Regions from separate parts of the Aeromonas rivuli genome, predicted to be linked through region 2. Evidence: riboswitches for the same ligand, from Rfam matches in the RefSeq annotation. Region 2 holds a riboswitch; each other region holds the start of a gene.
The links. A riboswitch is a leader RNA that binds a small molecule or an ion and turns the genes downstream of it on or off. The one in region 2 is predicted to bind cyclic di-GMP.
Positions count from the first base shown of each region.

Region 1: it holds a riboswitch for cyclic di-GMP, as region 2 does, so the genes downstream of both, KYK33_RS02295 (sigma-54-dependent transcriptional regulator) here and gbpA (N-acetylglucosamine-binding protein GbpA) in region 2, are expected to answer to the same signal.
Region 3: it holds a riboswitch for cyclic di-GMP, as region 2 does, so the genes downstream of both, KYK33_RS05190 (glycosyl hydrolase family 18 protein) here and gbpA (N-acetylglucosamine-binding protein GbpA) in region 2, are expected to answer to the same signal.
Region 4: it holds a riboswitch for cyclic di-GMP, as region 2 does, so the genes downstream of both, KYK33_RS04350 (glycosyl hydrolase family 18 protein) here and gbpA (N-acetylglucosamine-binding protein GbpA) in region 2, are expected to answer to the same signal.

Region 1 covers NZ_CP079742.1:496,565-500,772, reverse strand. The annotation lists gene fliFL (lateral flagellar M-ring protein FliFL) at 1-260, opposite strand, end outside; gene lfiE (lateral flagellar hook-basal body complex protein LfiE) at 335-661, opposite strand; gene KYK33_RS02295 (sigma-54-dependent transcriptional regulator) at 673-1,938, opposite strand; cyclic di-GMP riboswitch class I at 2,185-2,272, opposite strand; gene lfhA (lateral flagellar biosynthesis protein LfhA) at 2,468-4,208, opposite strand, start outside.
Region 2 covers NZ_CP079742.1:3,827,236-3,831,443, forward strand. The annotation lists gene KYK33_RS17600 (M3 family metallopeptidase) at 1-1,579, opposite strand, end outside; cyclic di-GMP riboswitch class I at 1,881-1,964, shown strand; gene gbpA (N-acetylglucosamine-binding protein GbpA) at 2,023-3,444, shown strand; gene cbl (HTH-type transcriptional regulator Cbl) at 3,526-4,208, opposite strand, start outside.
Region 3 covers NZ_CP079742.1:1,072,103-1,076,310, reverse strand. The annotation lists gene KYK33_RS05190 (glycosyl hydrolase family 18 protein) at 1-1,599, opposite strand, end outside; cyclic di-GMP riboswitch class I at 1,712-1,799, opposite strand; gene KYK33_RS05185 (hybrid sensor histidine kinase/response regulator) at 1,984-4,208, opposite strand, start outside.
Region 4 covers NZ_CP079742.1:910,444-914,651, reverse strand. The annotation lists gene KYK33_RS04350 (glycosyl hydrolase family 18 protein) at 1-1,872, opposite strand, end outside; cyclic di-GMP riboswitch class I at 1,985-2,071, opposite strand; tRNA gene KYK33_RS04345 (tRNA-Ala) at 2,413-2,488, opposite strand; tRNA gene KYK33_RS04340 (tRNA-Ala) at 2,547-2,622, opposite strand; tRNA gene KYK33_RS04335 (tRNA-Ala) at 2,681-2,756, opposite strand; tRNA gene KYK33_RS04330 (tRNA-Ala) at 2,817-2,892, opposite strand; tRNA gene KYK33_RS04325 (tRNA-Ala) at 2,921-2,996, opposite strand; partial or broken gene KYK33_RS04320 (glutamyl-tRNA synthetase) at 3,484-3,619, opposite strand; gene gltX (glutamate--tRNA ligase) at 3,631-4,208, opposite strand, start outside.

The DNA.
Region 1 (4,208 bases), 1.0 Mb from region 2:
GCCATACGAATGTGAGCCAGTTGACCCTCTGGCACCAGTACCTGCCCGGAGCTTTTCTCAAGCTGGAAGGGGATCTGCTCTTTCTCCAGCATCTCCATGATATTGGCGGTGTCGTACAACTCCTGCTTGCCGTACAGGGGCACGTAGTTCTTGCTGGAGGTCCAGAGGATGACCACTATGGTCCCCGCCACGGTGGCGGCCAACAGGGCTATGGTCAGGATGGATTTATTGTCGCGAGAGAGGCTGCGCCAGTTCTTCAGCCACGCCTGTATGCGCTGCTGCATGCTGACGGCCTCCCGTGGCGAGCCGCTTACCAATTCAGTCATCAGTAACCTCAGAGCGGCATGCGCATGATGTCATCGAAACCCGTCATCAGCTTGTTGCGCACCTGCATCAGGGCGGAAAAGCTAAGACCGGCTTTCTGACTGGCCACCATGGCCCCGACCAGATCATCGCTCTGGCCCGCATCGACCGCCGTCATCAGACGGGAAGAGATGTTTTGTTGTTCGTTGACCCGATTGACCACGTCTCGCATGGCATTGCCGAAGGAGACTTCCTGACCGCCCTGGAGCTCGATGTGAGGCTCCTGGCTCGCCACCCGCTTCAGCTCCTGCATCTGCTGCAACAGAGTGGTCTGTGACGACATCATTTCAATCTTCACTGGGTTATCCCTCAATTTTGAATCTGGAGTTCAATGTCTATGCCCTGCTCACGCATCGCCGCCAGCTTGTAGCGCAATGCCCGGGTCGTCATGCCCAGGGCCTCGGCCGTGCGGGTTCGATGGCCGCTACAGCGGCGCAGGGTCTCTAATACGAACTGAAACTCGGCATGGCGGCGGGTCTCCATCAGCCCTTCAGGGGCCAATAAAGGCTCGACCAAACCGGGTTCTGCGGCCCCCGGCTCACGGGGCAGCATCAAATCGATCGCTTGAATATGCAATCCTCGCGCCATGATGAGCGAACGCTGAATGACATTGTCGAGCTCGCGCACATTGCCAGGCCAGGGATAAGCAAGCATCTGCTTGCGTGCCAGCTCGCTCAACCAATGACCCTGTCTGGGTGCATAGCGGGCGATGAAATATTCAGCCAGCGGCAGAATATCTCCCGGCCGTTCACGCAACGCAGGCCAGCTCATGGGCAGCACATCGAGGCGGTAGAAGAGATCCTCGCGAAACAGCCCTGCGGCCACCAGGGTCCGCAGATCCTTGTTGCTGGCCGCGATGATGCGTACATCCAGGTTGATCAGTTGATGGCTCCCCAGTCGCTCGACCTGGCGCTCCTGCAACACCCGCAGCAGCTTGGCTTGCAGTGCCAGGGGCAGTTCGGAGATTTCGTCCAGCAACAGGGTCCCCCCCTGCGCCTGCTCGAACTTGCCAGGCTGGGCCGACACCGCCCCGGTGAAGGCCCCCTTGGCATGGCCAAACAGGATGGACTCGATCATCGACTCGGGGATGGCGGCGCAGTTGATGGCGACAAAGGGGCCATCACAGCGGTTGGACATCTCATGGATGTACCGTGCCAGACGCTCCTTGCCGGTCCCGGATTCACCACCGATGAGAATAGTGGCCGAGGTCTTGGCGGCCCGGCGGGCCAGCTGCAATACCTGACGACTGGCACTCGACTCAGCAATCAGATCCGGGATCGGCTGGCGCAGGCGCAAGGCTCCCCGGATCGCATCCAGCATCTGCTGTCGCCCGAAGGGTTTGATGATGTAATCGATGGCGCCGGCCCCCATGGCCTCGGCCGCCAGATGCCCCTGATGCTCATTGACCAGGATGACACTGTCGGTGTCGGTCAATTTGCCCAGAAAGCCCTTGAGGTTGTCGATGGGCGTGCTCACGTCCAGCAACAGCAGATCGACCCTGTCATTGGCAAGGCTGGCGCATGCCTGCCTTGCCGAGTCGACGATAGATACCCGATATCCCGAACTCTCCAGCATGATCAGTATCTCTTCCCCGGCAGAAGAGTCTGGCTGCAGCAATAACAGATGAGGGAGCCCCCCAAGGCCTGGCGGCGTCGGGGTACATTTCAGAGAAACATCCGAAAGCATATGAACCTGAACCTGTGATTGTATTGTCGTCAATCAACAGAACTGAAATGTCAAAACCGAGGAAAGAGGTGGCCGCCGCCATGCATCTGCGTGCATGTCGGTTTGCTATAGGCGTCATTCGTGACGGTACCTATCCCTGGTAACCCCGCTATCATTGGCATTCCCGCCATTAGACCGGAGGCTTTGCGTCCTGACTTTTCAGTTCAGTTTGCCTTTTTCATGCGATATGCCCTTATGCAAAAGGACAGCCAGACAGCGGTTGTCGCAGCCTGGCAGCACGTATCAAATTATTATATTTATCAGTATGTTTTGGCGGCAAGCGTCAAAACACGGCGCATCATAACAAGTTGAGAAGACAGTTCAAGCACAGATGCGGAATAAGATTTTCCTATCTGACTGAGATCAAGGGCAATTCTCTTCACCCCAGGGTACCGACCACTTCCACCCTCAGCTCCTCCGGGATCTCGTTGTAAGAGAGTACCTTGAGCCCCTTGGCGAAGGAGGTGGCATAACGGGATAGCAAAGGTCTCAGTTGGGGCATCACCACCAATACTGGGGCATGGCCCTGCTGCTGGAGCTGCTCCTTGACAAGGGGCATGTTTTGTTGCAGCTGAGCCAGCAATTGGGGGTCAACCGGGAAACTGTCCAGCGCCACCTTGCCCTGTTGCTGAGCCTGATTCATGGCCGCCAGCAGTGTCTGCTCCAGCCGCTCATCCAGCGTAAAGGTGGCCAGCAGCTCACGCTGTCCTATCACCTGACGCACTATCTGGCGCTTGAGGGCGCAGCGCACGTCCGCCGCCAGCAGCACGGGATCCTTGGTCAGCTCGCTCGCGTCGAGCAAGGTGGTCGCTATGGTACGGATGTCGGTCAGGCTCACCTGCTCCTTGAGCAGTTGCCGGAACACCCGAAGCTGCTGCATCTGGGTCAAGGCGAGGTTGAGCTCCTCCGCCAGACGAGGAGACAGGGTCGCCAAGTACTGACCCAGCTTGCCGACTTCATCGTGGCCGAACAGGGTGTCGAGCTGTTCACGCAGCAGCTTGCTGGCATGGGTCGCTATCACGGTCGCCGAGTCCACCACCGAGTAACCCAGATTGAGTGCCTTGGCCTTGTGGTCCGGAGCTATCCAGACCGCGTTCATGCCGTAGGCGGGATCCTGGGTCAGCTCGCCGTCCAGGGCACCGTAGGTCTCGCCACTGCTGATGGCCATCAGCCGCTGGCAATCCACCTGCCCGCTCGCCATGGGCACGGAGGAGAGCCGGACTCGGTATTGATCGGGTTGCAGCTGCAGGTTGTCGCGCACCCTGATCTCGGGCAGCAAGAAACCATACTGCTCGGAGAGGGTCTTTCTGATGCCCCGCACCCGCACCAGCAGCTCGGCGCCCTTGTCCGCCTCGGCCAGGGGAACCAGCTTGTAACCAAGCTCGATGGCGATGGGATCGACATAGGGCAGATCCTGCCACTCCAACCCCTGATGTTCAGGCAACACCAACTGCTGACTCAGTTGCTCGGCGGCATCGAGCGCCGGATCCTGCTGCTGTCGCAGGCTCACCCGCCAGCCGGTCCAGGCCAGGACGGCGGCAAAACTGACGAAGGCCAGCATGGGCATGCCGGGCACAAGACCCAGGATCAGCATGATGGCGGCAGCCGTGTAGATGACCCTGGGCGACGCCAATAGCTGCTGGCCCACCTGATCGGACATCTCCCCCTCATCACTGACCCGGGTCACTATGATGGCGGCTGCGGTAGACATCAGCAGGGAGGGGATCTGGGCAACCAGACCGTCCCCTATGGTGAGCAGGGCATAGCGCTGGAAGGCCTCAGCCACCGGCAGGGCATGCTGAAAGATACCGATGGCGAGACCGCCAACCAGGTTGATGATGAGCACCAGCAGCCCGGCGATGGCATCCCCACGCACGAACTTGGAGGCACCATCCATGGCCCCGTAGAAGTCGGCCTCGCGGGAGATCTCTTCCCGGCGGGCCCGGGCCTGGTGTTGATCCATGATGCCGGCATTCAAGTCGGCATCTATGGCCATCTGTTTGCCCGGCATGGCGTCCAGGGTGAAGCGGGCCGACACCTCTGATATCCGTTCGCCACCCTTGGTGATGACCACGAAGTTGATGATCATCAAGATGATGAACACCACCAGGCCAACCACA
Region 2 (4,208 bases):
GCAAGGTCTGATCATGGCTCATGCCATTGCCCGGCCCCCAGTAGTGAGCGGCGAGATCCGGGCCTATACGCGGATTGTCGGTCAGATAACCGTCGCGTTTGAGGAAATAACTGCGGGTCTGCTCCACCGCCATCAGCGCCAGCAGATAACCATGATAGGCACAGGCTGACTCCTGATTGAGCAGATGGGGAATGGCGAGCAAGGGACGGGGACTCTCGACCCCCAGGATCTGCCGCTCCCATTGGCGAGCCAGGGTCAACACGGCCTCCGGGCTGCGCGCGTCATCCTTCATGGCATAGAAATCCCGCTCGAAATAGGCGACCAGGGCTATCTGGCGCTCGTTGAAGGCCCGAAACGGCTGGCGCGCCGCAATCATCTCCTCAATCAGCGCATCCGGGATGGCACGGCCTTGCTCATCCTTGGCATAGCGTTTCAGCCAGTCCGCATCCTCGAGCAGGCTGTCGCAGAACATGGACTGAGTCTCGGCATACGCCATGGAAGTGGGCGGGAACTCCTGGGAGAAGCAGGGGGCATTGCCGGTCACGTTGGCAAAATGAGCCGCATGGCCACCTTCGTGGAACAGAGTGTTGAGCCCGCTCCAGCCGCTGCCGACCTGACCCGGGTTGGCCAGGCTGGTGAAGTTGACCACGGCGGGCACCCACTGCCCCTCCTGCCAGAAGCTCGGCACCGGACCATGGCAAAAACCATTCTCGTACTTGCCGGGTCTGTCCAGCAGATCCAGGGTCAGCACCGCATCTCGGTATTGAATGCCGAGACGGCGGAAGCTCTGCACCCAGTCTTGCAAGGCGCGGGAGAAGGGCACATAGGGATCGAGCTGACGGGTCACGTCACCACTGACCGAGAAGCGCAGATTATGGGGCAGCAGCGCGGCCTCCCCCTTGGCCTGTTCAAGCTCGACCAGGCTCTGGCGGGTACGCGCCTCGGTGCGGGCGATGAAGTCATCCAGGATGACGAACAGCTGCTCTGGGCTCATCTGCTCGTTCTTGCGCACCTTGTATTCGAAATAGTCGCGATAACCCATGGTGCGGGCAAAGCGATTGCGCAATTGAACGATCTCCAGGAAGCCCGAGTCCAGGGCCCACTGCTCCAGGGTATGGAAGAGTGCCACGGCGCTGGCTCGCACCGCCTCGATCGGGCTCGCGACCAGGGAGGCGCTGGCGGCGGGCAAGCTGCCGGGAACTGTCCGGCCCTGCTCATCCAGCAGCTCGAGTTTGAGCTCCTTGCGACGGGCAAAGAGCGCGGCCTCCGCGGCCACCAGCTCGTCCATCAGGGCAGCGGCGGCCGGATCCTCGATGACGTTGCACTCGAAGAAGGCGAGCCACCCCGACAAGCCGCGCTTGAGACTCGTCTCCTCGGCCTGGCCCAGCATCTCCCTGAGCTCGGGCAACCGGGCCGGATTGGCACAGAACCCCTTGTAGGCCTGCTCGGCTGCGGTGAAGCCCGCCTGATCATCGCTGGTGCCCATATAAGTCGACCAGAACAGATCCTCCTTGCGCCTGTGCAGCGCCAGATAGTCCTGATTCAACCGGTTGAAGTAATTCCTGGCAATGGAATTCATAAGTTCCCTCTTGTTGTTATAGGGCCAATCCAGGTTGACCCCGTTGCTATGTGCGCTGGGATGCGCAGCTCCACGCTAGCAGAAGCCAACCCCTCTGTCAGCGCCCACCATCACCTCTGAACAGTGACTGTGATGTCACACCATGCGCGGCTCTGGCCAGCAACTCTTCTGCCGCTGGCAAGCCACCCGTTGTCGCAAAAAGGTGGCTGGCAGCTCAGTTCAGTCCCTTTTTTGAAATTAATGTTAATTTTTTGTTCAAAATTAGCCATGATAAGTTGTCGAGTGAAACCGACACCCAGACACAGTCAGTTGGCAAACCGGTCGAAAGGCCAGGACGCAAAGCCTCCGGTCCCGGGCTCAAGCACGGGATAGCGGGGTTGCAGCAGGTGTTCGGGGGCTCCCCGCCAAGCTGACTGCCCAGACAGACTCAACACAAGGAATCTATGGCAGTGAATCAACCACTTCATCGTCTTGCCGTCATCACCGCCCTGTTGGCCAGTGGTGGCGCCCTTGCCCACGGCTACATCAGCAGCCCGGAAGCCCGCAACACCCTTTGCAAGAACGGGGGCAACATAGGCTGCGGCGCCATCCAGTGGGAACCCCAGAGCCTGGAAGCGCCGTCCGGCTTCCCGAACGGCGGGCCCGCCGATGGCGATATAGCCTCGGCTGGCCATGCCCAGTTCGCCGAGTTGAATGCCCAGACCAGCGATCGCTGGACCAAGCGCACAGTGAGCGCCGGTGCCATCGATATCAGCTGGACCTTTACCGCCAACCACGTCACCCGCAACTGGCGCTACTACCTCACCAGGCAAGATTGGGATCCCAATCAGCCCATCAGCCGCAGTAGCTTCGATCTGACCCCCTTCTGTGTCATCGACGGCGGCATGGTACAACCCCCCAAGCAGATGACCCACAGCTGTACCCTGCCAGCTCGCACCGGCTATCAGCTGATCTTGGGGGTCTGGGAGGTGGGGGATACCCCCAACAGCTTCTACAACCTGATCGATGCCCGCTTCCAGGATGGCGAGCTGCCGCCGCTGGCCTGGAGCCAGAGCGGTACCATCTACCCCTCGGTGGATCTCAAGGCCGGAGACAGAGCCATGACCCGGGTGTTCGATGCCAACGGCGAGCGCCCCGAGTTGCAGACGGTGCTCACCGTCGCCAGTGACGAGCAGGGGCTCAAAAATAACTGGGCCCAGGCGCTGGCCAGCAAGATAAACGCCGAGCAGAGCGAGATCCGTGCCGGCCAACCGGGTAGCGGTGACAACTTCAACCCCGTCTATGGCCAGAACCCCGTCTACCTGAAGGCAGGCAGTGGCCTGGCCCGGGTCGAGATCCAGCTTGAGCAGCAACCTGCCCCCGTGGCCGACAGCCTGGTGGTGAGTGGTCTCGCCGATAGCTACCCGCTCGATGGCGGCAACCTCAAGCTCGACTTCACCCTGGCAGTGCAGGGGGACTTGAGTGTAACGGCCACCCTCTATGACCATGGCGGCGCCGCCAAGGGTCAGGTCAAGACCGATATCAAGGACGCCAGCCAGAGCCTGAGCCTGGCCCTGACCGGTCTCAGCGCCGGTCATCACCAGCTGGTGCTCGCAGGCACCCCCAAAGGGGGCGGCGCCCTGTTGCAACAGACCCATGATCTGATGCTTCAGGATCCTGTCAGTGGCGACTACCAGTATGTTTTCCCGGCCTCTCTCTCCTCTTACAAGGGTGGGGTCAAGGTGCTGCAGCCCAAAGATGGCAAGATTTACCAATGCAAACCCTTCCCCGCCGAAGGTTGGTGCAGCCAGTGGAGCAGCAACGCCACTCACTATGAGCCTGGGGTAGGCAGCCATTGGCAGGAGGCCTGGTTGTTGGTGCAGTGATGGCCTGATACGAGCATGAAGAAGGGGAGCCATGGCTCCCCTTCTTCATGAGGTGACTGGCGCCACCGATAACCTGAGCGCTCAGATCTGATAATCGATGAGCGGCTCACCATGGAGCGCCCGGGCCTGGATGTCGGCCAGCGCCAGCTCGGGGTTGCAGAGCTGGATAAACTGCCAGGCGAAGTTGTGTTGGAACTGCCCCTGCTTGAGGCCAATCCAGGCGGTGTGAGGGGCGAACAACCGGCTGCCGTCGAGCTGGTGGAGCCCCAGATCGCGCTGAGGATCGAACGCCATGTCCGCCAGGATGCCCACCCCCATCTCCAACTCCACATAGGTCTTGATGACATCCGAATCCTGGGCGGTCAACAGGATCTGGGGCGAGATCCCCGCAGCGGCAAAGGCCTCATCGACCCTGGCCCGTCCGGTCAAACCCGCCTGATAGGTGATGATGGGCCACTGGGCCAGGGCCCCCAGACTCAGCTCTGTCTCCTCGCTGAGGGGGTGCCCCCTTGGTACCACTATGTTGTGATGCCAGCGGTAGTAAGGAAAAGCCACCACCCCTTCGCTGCGATCGAGCTGCTCGCTGCTGATGCCGATATCCACTTCACCGGTTTGCAACAGCCGCACTATCTCCTCCGGCCCCCCCTGACGCAGCTCCAGCTGCACCTCGGGGAAGCGCTCACGGAACGCCTTTACCACCTTGGGCAAGGCGTAACGCGCCTGAGTATGGGTGGTCGCCACCAGCAGCCGCCCCGACTCGCGGT
Region 3 (4,208 bases), 1.6 Mb from region 2:
GAGCTGGTTCGCCAGCACATACTGCCCCTTGGCCTTGACCGAGCGATCGTTGTCAAAGGTGATGAGATCCCCGGTGCTGGCCTTGAACACATAGGGCGCCTCCGCTACCTCGTCATAACCCTGCTCCCAACCGGCGCCCATGTAGTCATTGACGATCTGGCGATAATCCACCACACCGTTTTCCCAGGTGCCCTTGACCGGGCCTGTGGCAGTGCCGGTGAAGGGGTTGCCAGCCTGATAGCCACTCACCCCGGTCCAGCCGCGACCATACATGGCCGCACCGACCACTATCTTGCCCGGGGTCACGCCCTGGCCAAGCAGCGCTTTGACTCCCTTGTCGGTGGTGTACTTGGTGTTGGCATCCCAGCTGGCTTCAAACAGGTTGGTCTGATGACCCAGCTCGGTATTGGTCCAGGCGCCGTTGAAGTCGTAACTCATCAGGAAGATGTGGTCCATGTACTGCTGGGCCGCCTGATAATCGACCTTGGCAATCTTGTCGCCGCCGGCACTGATCGCCGAGGTCAACTCGTACTGGCGGCCCGTGCTGGCCTCCAGCTCGTCGAGCATGGTGCGCAGCTCCTTCATCAGGGTCACATAAGTGGCACCGTCATTGGGGCCACCCAGGCTGGGGTTCGCGCCCTGACCACCCGGGAATTCCCAGTCGATATCCACCCCATCGAAGAACTTCCAGGTCTGCAGGAACTCTTTGACCGAGGCGACGAAGGTATCGCGCTTGGTTTTATCGCTTAGGAAATAGAAGGGATCGGAGAGGGTCCAGCCACCGACCGATGGCAGTATCTTGAGGTCGGGATGGGCCTGTTTGAGGGCCATCAAGTTACCGAAGTTGCCTTTATATGGCTCATCGAAATCCTTGAGGTTGCCCTGGGGCATCTGGATGGCAGCCCAGGGATCATGCATGGCCACCTTGAAATCGGCACGACCGGCGCAGGCCCGTTGCAAGGCTTCAAAGCTGCCTTCGATCTCTTTGAGGCTGTCATTGATGCCGTTGCCGCCACAGATGGGAGTAAAGCCATAGAGGATATGGGTCAGATTCTGGGCGGGGACCTTGTCGACGGTGAACTTGCGACCATAGACGCCCCACTCCACGTAATAGGCACCAACCACTTTGCCGGACTTGTTGGTATAAGGCTTGTTGTTCCCTTGCAGCGGTGCATTGAGCGGCAGCAGATGGCTGCCATCGGTGTCGGCGACCACTATCTCTTTGGCATCGGAGCGGGTACAGCCATCGGCGTTGCAGAGCTCTATCTGCATCTGGTAGCGACCACCCTTGGTCACCTTGAAGTTGGCAGTGCCGGATGCGCCGGACGGGCCGCGCCACACCTCGACACCATCGAGCAGCACCTTGGCGGTCTGACCCACGTCACCAGACCAGAGATTCCAGCTCACGCTGACCGGCGCCCCATCGGCATGGACGGTCACCAGCTTGTTGTAGGCAGTCGCAGCCTGATCCACTTCGACGATGGCGAACTTGGTTTCGCCCCAGCCGATGGTGGGTTTGCCCGGGGCGGCCGCATAGGCTGAGGAGGCAAATAGCCCGGCCACCATTAAGGCCAGCAAGGAGGGTTTTGGACTTAACATGTTGAATTTCCTTATTCGTTTATAATTTTGTCACGAAAAAGGCAACGCATGTCAGACAGGTACAGCAGACAACATCCCAGGCTGGCTTGGCGTCCGGCTGGAAACACAATCCTGTGGTGACCCCGCTATCTTAGGTACGACAGACCCTTAGACCGGAAGTTTTGCGTCCCGGCCTTTCGACCGGTTTGCCCTTTGGCACAACTTGATTCGCGATAAAAATAATCGCCAAGGAAATATAAGGCCCAACTGGCCAGCAGGCAAACACCCCACGCGAGTCAGCCCCTGTCGCAGGGAGCCAAATAGCACAAAAAAGGGCCATTCATTGACATAAATGGCCCTTTTTGCAGAGAACCTCTGCCAAGTTGTTTACCCGCAAGCTGATGACTAATGTGTTAATTCGTGATCATCATCAAGTTTGCAGACACCGCTCATGCTGTTCATCAGCGCCCTGAGCTTGAGGGGCTTGACCGGTTTGCTGATGTAGCCATAACCATGCTCGCGGATCTGGGCCTGCAGTTCGCCTTTTCGATCCGCACTGATGATGATCCCCCCCACCCCGGTCCCCAGGGCGAGCCGCAGCATATGCAGCGCCTGCAACCCCGTCTTGCCATCGTCCAGATGGTAATCGGACAGCACCAGGTCCGGTTTGAAGCTCTCCACCAGCGTCAGGGCCTGAGCCAGGTCCTGAACGCACTGCACCTCACAACCCCAACGCCCCAGCAGCGAGGCCATGGCCACCAGTATCTCGGGTTCATTATCGAGACAGAGCACCCGCACCCCTGCCAGCTGGCTATCCCGCCGCGGCTCTGGGCTCTGGAGAGCCCGCTCCACCAGAGGACGGCTGGCCAGATTGAGGCTGATGGCAAACACCGAGCCTGCCCCTGGCCAACTGCGCAGCGTCAGTTGGTGCCCCAACACCTGCGAGATACCGCGCGCGATGGCCAAGCCCAGCCCCAATCCCTGCTCGCGGGTGGTGCGGGAGTGATCCAGACGCTGGAACTCTTCGAAGATGGCCTCTTGCTTGTCCTGGGGGATGCCGGGTCCGGTGTCCCACACCTCGATCCGCAACCGCTGGCCCTGACGGCGACAACCGAGCAATACCCGGCCACCGGGGTTGTAACGAAACGCATTGGTGAGGAAGTTTTGCAGCACACGCCGCAACAAGCGCACGTCGCTGTGTACCGCCAGCCTGGTATCGACCACGGCAAACTCTATCTCTCCTGCCTGGGCCAGCACCCCAAACTCGGCCTTGAGGTTGTCAAAGACATCCGCCAGGGCAAAGTCGAGTTTCCTGGCCTTGAACTTGCCCGCCTCCAACCGGGAGATATCGAGCAAGTCGGTGATGAGATCCTCGGTTGCCCCCAGGGCATCATCGATATGACGGGCGAGCCGGGCGGGCTCCCCCTCATCGGGCAAGGTCTCTATCAAGGAGGAGGTAAACAGCTTGGCGGCATTGAGCGGCTGGGTCAGATCATGGCTCACCGCCGCCAGGAAGCGGCTCTTGGAGTGGTTGGCCCGCTCCACCTGCTCGTTGACGGTGCGCAGCTGGCTGTTGAGGGCCGAGAGCTCGCGGGTACGCTCGGCAACCCGCGCCTCCAGATGTTCATTGGCCTCACGCAGCACGCGCTCGGCATCGCGAAAGGGGGTGATGTCGGCGAAGGTCATGACGAAGCCGCCACCGGGCATGGGGTTGCCTTGCAGCTCGATGACCCGGCCATCCGGGCGCTCCCGGGAAGAGAGATGGGCACTGCCGCGCTTCATGAATCCGACCCGCCGTGCCACATGGGCCTCAACCTCTCCCTGGCCGCACAACCCCTTGACGGCGTTATGGCGGATAATCTCCTCGATGGGGCGCCCCACCTGGATAAGCCCCGCCGGATACTGGAACAGCTCGATGTAACGCTGGTTCCAGGCAACCAGCCGCAGCTCCCTGTCCACCACCGAAATACCCAGCCCTATGTGTTCGATCGCCCCCTGCAACAGACCACGGTTGAAGCGCAGCACGTCCGAGGCCTCGTCCACTATGGTGGCTATCTCCTCGAGCTGCATATTGCGCCCCTGCAGGGCAGAGGCGAGCACCAGCCGCGCCGACGAGGTGCCAAACACCCCGGCCAGCAGCCGCTCCGTGTGCGCAATCAGCGCTGCGCTGGCCTGCATGTGCGGCGCCAGGGTGCCACCGGATTCACCGGCGAAGCGACCGAAGGATCGCTTGACCCGGCTCGGGCCGACGAAGCGGGCCGCCAGCATCTCCAGCTCCTTGACGCTCACCTTGGCCTGATAAAGGGCCGCGGTATCCCGGCTGGGCTGGCCGACGAAGTTCGCCGCCTGCAACCGCTCGCTCACCGCAGCCCGGGTCAGCAGGGAGCCCGCCACGTAGCCGAGCAGGTTGAGCACCAGGCTGAGAAAGAGGCACCAGGCCCCCAGGCTCAATTCACGAAATGCGGGCCAGTCGGGGGGGGCCAGCATGGCCTCCAGCGGCGAGCCCGCCAGCAGGCCGCTCTCGGCCAGCAGAGTGATGAACCAGAGGCTGATCCCAAGACCCAGGCCGAGATAGACTCCCTTGCGGTTGCCATGGCGCCAATAGAGGCCGAGCAACAGCGCCGGGGCAA
Region 4 (4,208 bases), 1.4 Mb from region 2:
GCTCTGGCTTGGCAAGGCTGCCTTGCCATTGAGACCATGGGTACCACCGGTCACCCCTTGCCAGCCACGGGTGTAATAAGGAACACCCACGTTGATCTTGCCAGCCGCCATGGCACCACGGAAGTAGTGCGCCGCCCAGGCTGCGTTCAGATAACCGATGGCACCGAACTGAGCCTGGTTATAGACACCCCACTGGGCCAGTTCCGGATCTGCCTTGTTGTCGAACAACGCGGCGTTATGGGCCACGAAGTTGTTCCAGGCACCGTGGAAGTCATAGGTCATCAGGTTGACGTAATCCAGATACTGGGTGACCTGGAAGTTCTCCATGCCACGCAGCAGATAGGCCGACGCCGGCGACGCTATGGTCAGCATGTACTTGCGATCATCTTCGGTGCCCGCGTTGTCGAGCCGCTCGCGCAGCGTCTTCATCAGCACTTCATAGTTCGCAAACAGCTTGCCCCGACACAGATTGGAGAGTGGGAAATCATTGGGGTTACCCGCATCCTTCATGGAGGTCGGATATTCGTAATCGATATCCACCCCATCGAAGCCGTACTGGCGAATGAAACTCACCGCCGAGTTGGCCAGCGCATTGATGCCAGCGGTATTGACCGAGCAGTCACCCTTGGTGGTGGCGGCATAGAAACCACGGGTATCGGCCCAGCCGCCCACGGAGATCAAGGTCTTCACGTCTGGATACTGTTTCTTGTACTTGGAGAGCAGGTTGAAGTGGCCCTGATAGGCAAACTCCGGATCCATTTCGGCGCCCGGCACCCCTTCCCAGGTCAGCTTGGTGGCGGCGTCATCCACCTTGATGAGGTGACTCTGCTCATCCACGGCGGCGAACGCATAGTTGATGTGGGTGATCTTGTCCCAGGGGATGTCGTTTACCAGATAGGAAGGCAGACCGTTCTTGCCGGTACGCCAGGAGGTGAAGTAACCGATGACGCGGCGGCCATGGTCATCCCCCATGCACTCGCTGCCATCGGCGCGATAGATCTGGCGAACGTCGCAGGAGAGATTGCCACCGGTGGGCGGCAAGGCCGCCTCTTCGATGCTGACCGACACCGGGGCGGACTCCCCCGACAGGTTCTGGCTGTCTACGGCGACCAGGGTCAGCGCGGCGCTCCCCTTGGTCTGCGGCGTCCAGCTCAGCTGCCAGGGGGCACTGCTGTCCTCACCCGCCTTCTTGCCATCCACATAGAGCTCGACCCTGGCCACATCGTTGTTGGCATCGGTGACATTGCCGGTCACTGTGACGGCGCGACCCAGGGTGAGTTTGGCCCCGGCGGCCGGGCTGGTGATGCTGGCCTTGGGTGCCTCGGGGGCAACCACGGCCGTCACCGTCACACTGACCTGAGCTTCATCCAGGTTCTTGCCATCCTTGTCCAGGGCGCGAGCCGTGATTTGATGAGCGCCCACTCCGCTGGCAGCCCAACTGGCTGACCAAGGGGCAGAGGTCGCGGCAGCCACCTGACTGCCATCGACCAGATAGACCACCTGGGTCACGGCGCTGCTGCTACCGGCCAGGCTGACGGCCAGAGCCAGTTCTGCACCCACGCTCACCGAGCTGCCCGCGGCCGGGGAAGAGAGTGTCAGGTCCAGGGCAGGGGGAGTCGTATCCTGATACAGCGTCCAGGCATCGGCCCAGACAGTACCTGTGCCCGGGGCGTAGTGAGAGCTGGCACCGCTGCACCAGCCGGAGTAGGGGAATGCTTTGCATTGGTAGAGGCTACCGATGTTGCTGACGATGTCGCCAGCCTTGTAGGCGGTGCCTGCCTGATAGGCGGGGTAAGCCGCGAGTGCCCAACCGGGCAGGGACGCGAGGGCGACCAGCATGGCTAGCCGACTTGGTCTTAAGACTTGTTGCATCTTGTTATCATCCTTGTTTTTTGTCTTGGCAAAACGCTGACCAAGGCAAAGCACAACCGCAACAGGTACGACGAAGAAGACAAGTGACGATGGACGCGTCACTGACTCTTACCTGGGTAACCCCGCTATCCTGGACCCTGGAGTCGGTAGACCGGAGGCTTTGCGTCCCGGTCTTTCAACCGGTTTGCTCTTTACCTGGATTCCATCTGGAACGGCCCGAGTATAGGAAGTCGCCCGCAAATGCTCAATCTTCATTCACAAAGGAAAATATGTTTGGGCGGAATACAAAAAACGCAGAAAAAGTAGCCAAAATGCCGCGAACAGCTAGCAATTAACACGATTATCAGCACAAGCATCGACACCGATATGCCCGAAACCACTGATATCATGCGCTGGAACTGTGAGCCACCTCATGACTAGGACGCCATACGATGATTGATGAGACGACAATTCACGTCGGGAAGGGGAGCGAAGAGCAGATGCACATAGCAAAAAGGCCACCGCGATGCGGTGGCCTTTAGCTTTCTTGTAACAAGAAATTGGTGGAGCTACGCGGGATCGAACCGCGGACCTCTTGCATGCCATGCAAGCGCTCTCCCAGCTGAGCTATAACCCCGAAATCTTTACTCTTTAGACAATCGGTTCTGGTGTCCGTTTGCCTTACTACGAAATAGTGGTGGAGCTACGCGGGATCGAACCGCGGACCTCTTGCATGCCATGCAAGCGCTCTCCCAGCTGAGCTATAACCCCGAAATCTTTACTCTTTAGACAATCGGTTCTGGTGTCCGTTTGCCTTACTGCGAAATAGTGGTGGAGCTACGCGGGATCGAACCGCGGACCTCTTGCATGCCATGCAAGCGCTCTCCCAGCTGAGCTATAACCCCACAAAGATCGGCCTGGGTGATACACACCGCACTGCCCTGGGTATTCGTCAATCAAGAATCTGGTGGAGCTACGCGGGATCGAACCGCGGACCTCTTGCATGCCATGCAAGCGCTCTCCCAGCTGAGCTATAACCCCTTAGATTCCAGATTGTTCGAGGAGAATTTGGTGGAGCTACGCGGGATCGAACCGCGGACCTCTTGCATGCCATGCAAGCGCTCTCCCAGCTGAGCTATAACCCCAACTCACCTCGGCGCTACCAAAGTTATCTCCGGCAACGGAGGCGCATGATAGGCATCGACCGCTTTGCTGTCAACCCAAAAATACCCCTCGTTGATGCGTTTAGTCAAAATTCAGGCAGTTAGCTGTTTTTACCGGCAACCCTGTCGCTATCTTGCTGTTTTTGGTCACAAATCACTCTTGGGTACAAACAACAAGGGCCCCCGAACGGGAGCCCTTTTTCTATGGCAATGAATCGACTTATTCGGCGGCCATCCGCGCTGCGATGTAGGCCAGCGCGCGGTCGAGACGAGCTAGCACCCGCTCCTTGCCAACCAGTGTCATCACGGCGTCGGTGATGCCAGGGGAGTGGCTCAGACCGGTATTACTCGGCTGCCATACGCGCTTCGATATAAGCCAGCGCGCGGTCGATACGGGCCGACGCCGCTCCTTGCCCACTAACGCCATCACGGCGTCGGCGATGCCAGGGGAGATTGGCCCAGACCAGTATTACTCGGCTGCCATACGCGCTTCGATATAAGCCAGGGCGCGATCGATGCGAGCAAGTACCCGCTCCTTGCCAACCAGTGCTATCACGGCGTCGATACCCGGGGAGAGATTATCCCAGACCGGTGACGGCAATGTCCGACGGCAAGCTTACTCGGCTGCCATCCGCGCTGCGATGTAGGCCTGCGCGCGGTCGATGCGGGCGAGCACCCGCTCCTTGCCCACTAACGCCATCACGGCGTCGATGGCCGGGGACTGACCCAGACCGGTGACGGCGACGCGCAGCGGCATGCCGACCTTGCCCATGCCCTGACCCAGTTCGGCGGCGGTGGCTTCAATCAGCTCGTGCAGCGCCTCTGTGGTCCAGGTCTCCAGGGCAGCCAGCTTGGCCCTGGCCAGGGTCAGCGGCTCGGCCGCGACGCCGCGCAGGTGCTTCTTGGCGGCGGCTTCGTCCAGCGCTTCGTACTCTTCGAACAGATAACGGCTCTGGGCGGCCATCTCCACCAGGGTGTTGCAGCGCTCGGCCAGCAGGGTCACCACCTCAGGCAAGGTCGGCCCCTTGCTGGTATCAATGTTCTGCTCCGCCATGTGCCATGCCAGATGCTTGGCGACATAGGCCGGATCCAGGCTGCGCATGTAGTGGTTGTTGAGCCACAACAGCTTGTCGGTGTTGAAGGCGGATGCCGACTTGGAGATGGCATCCAGGCTGAACAGCTTGATCATCTCGT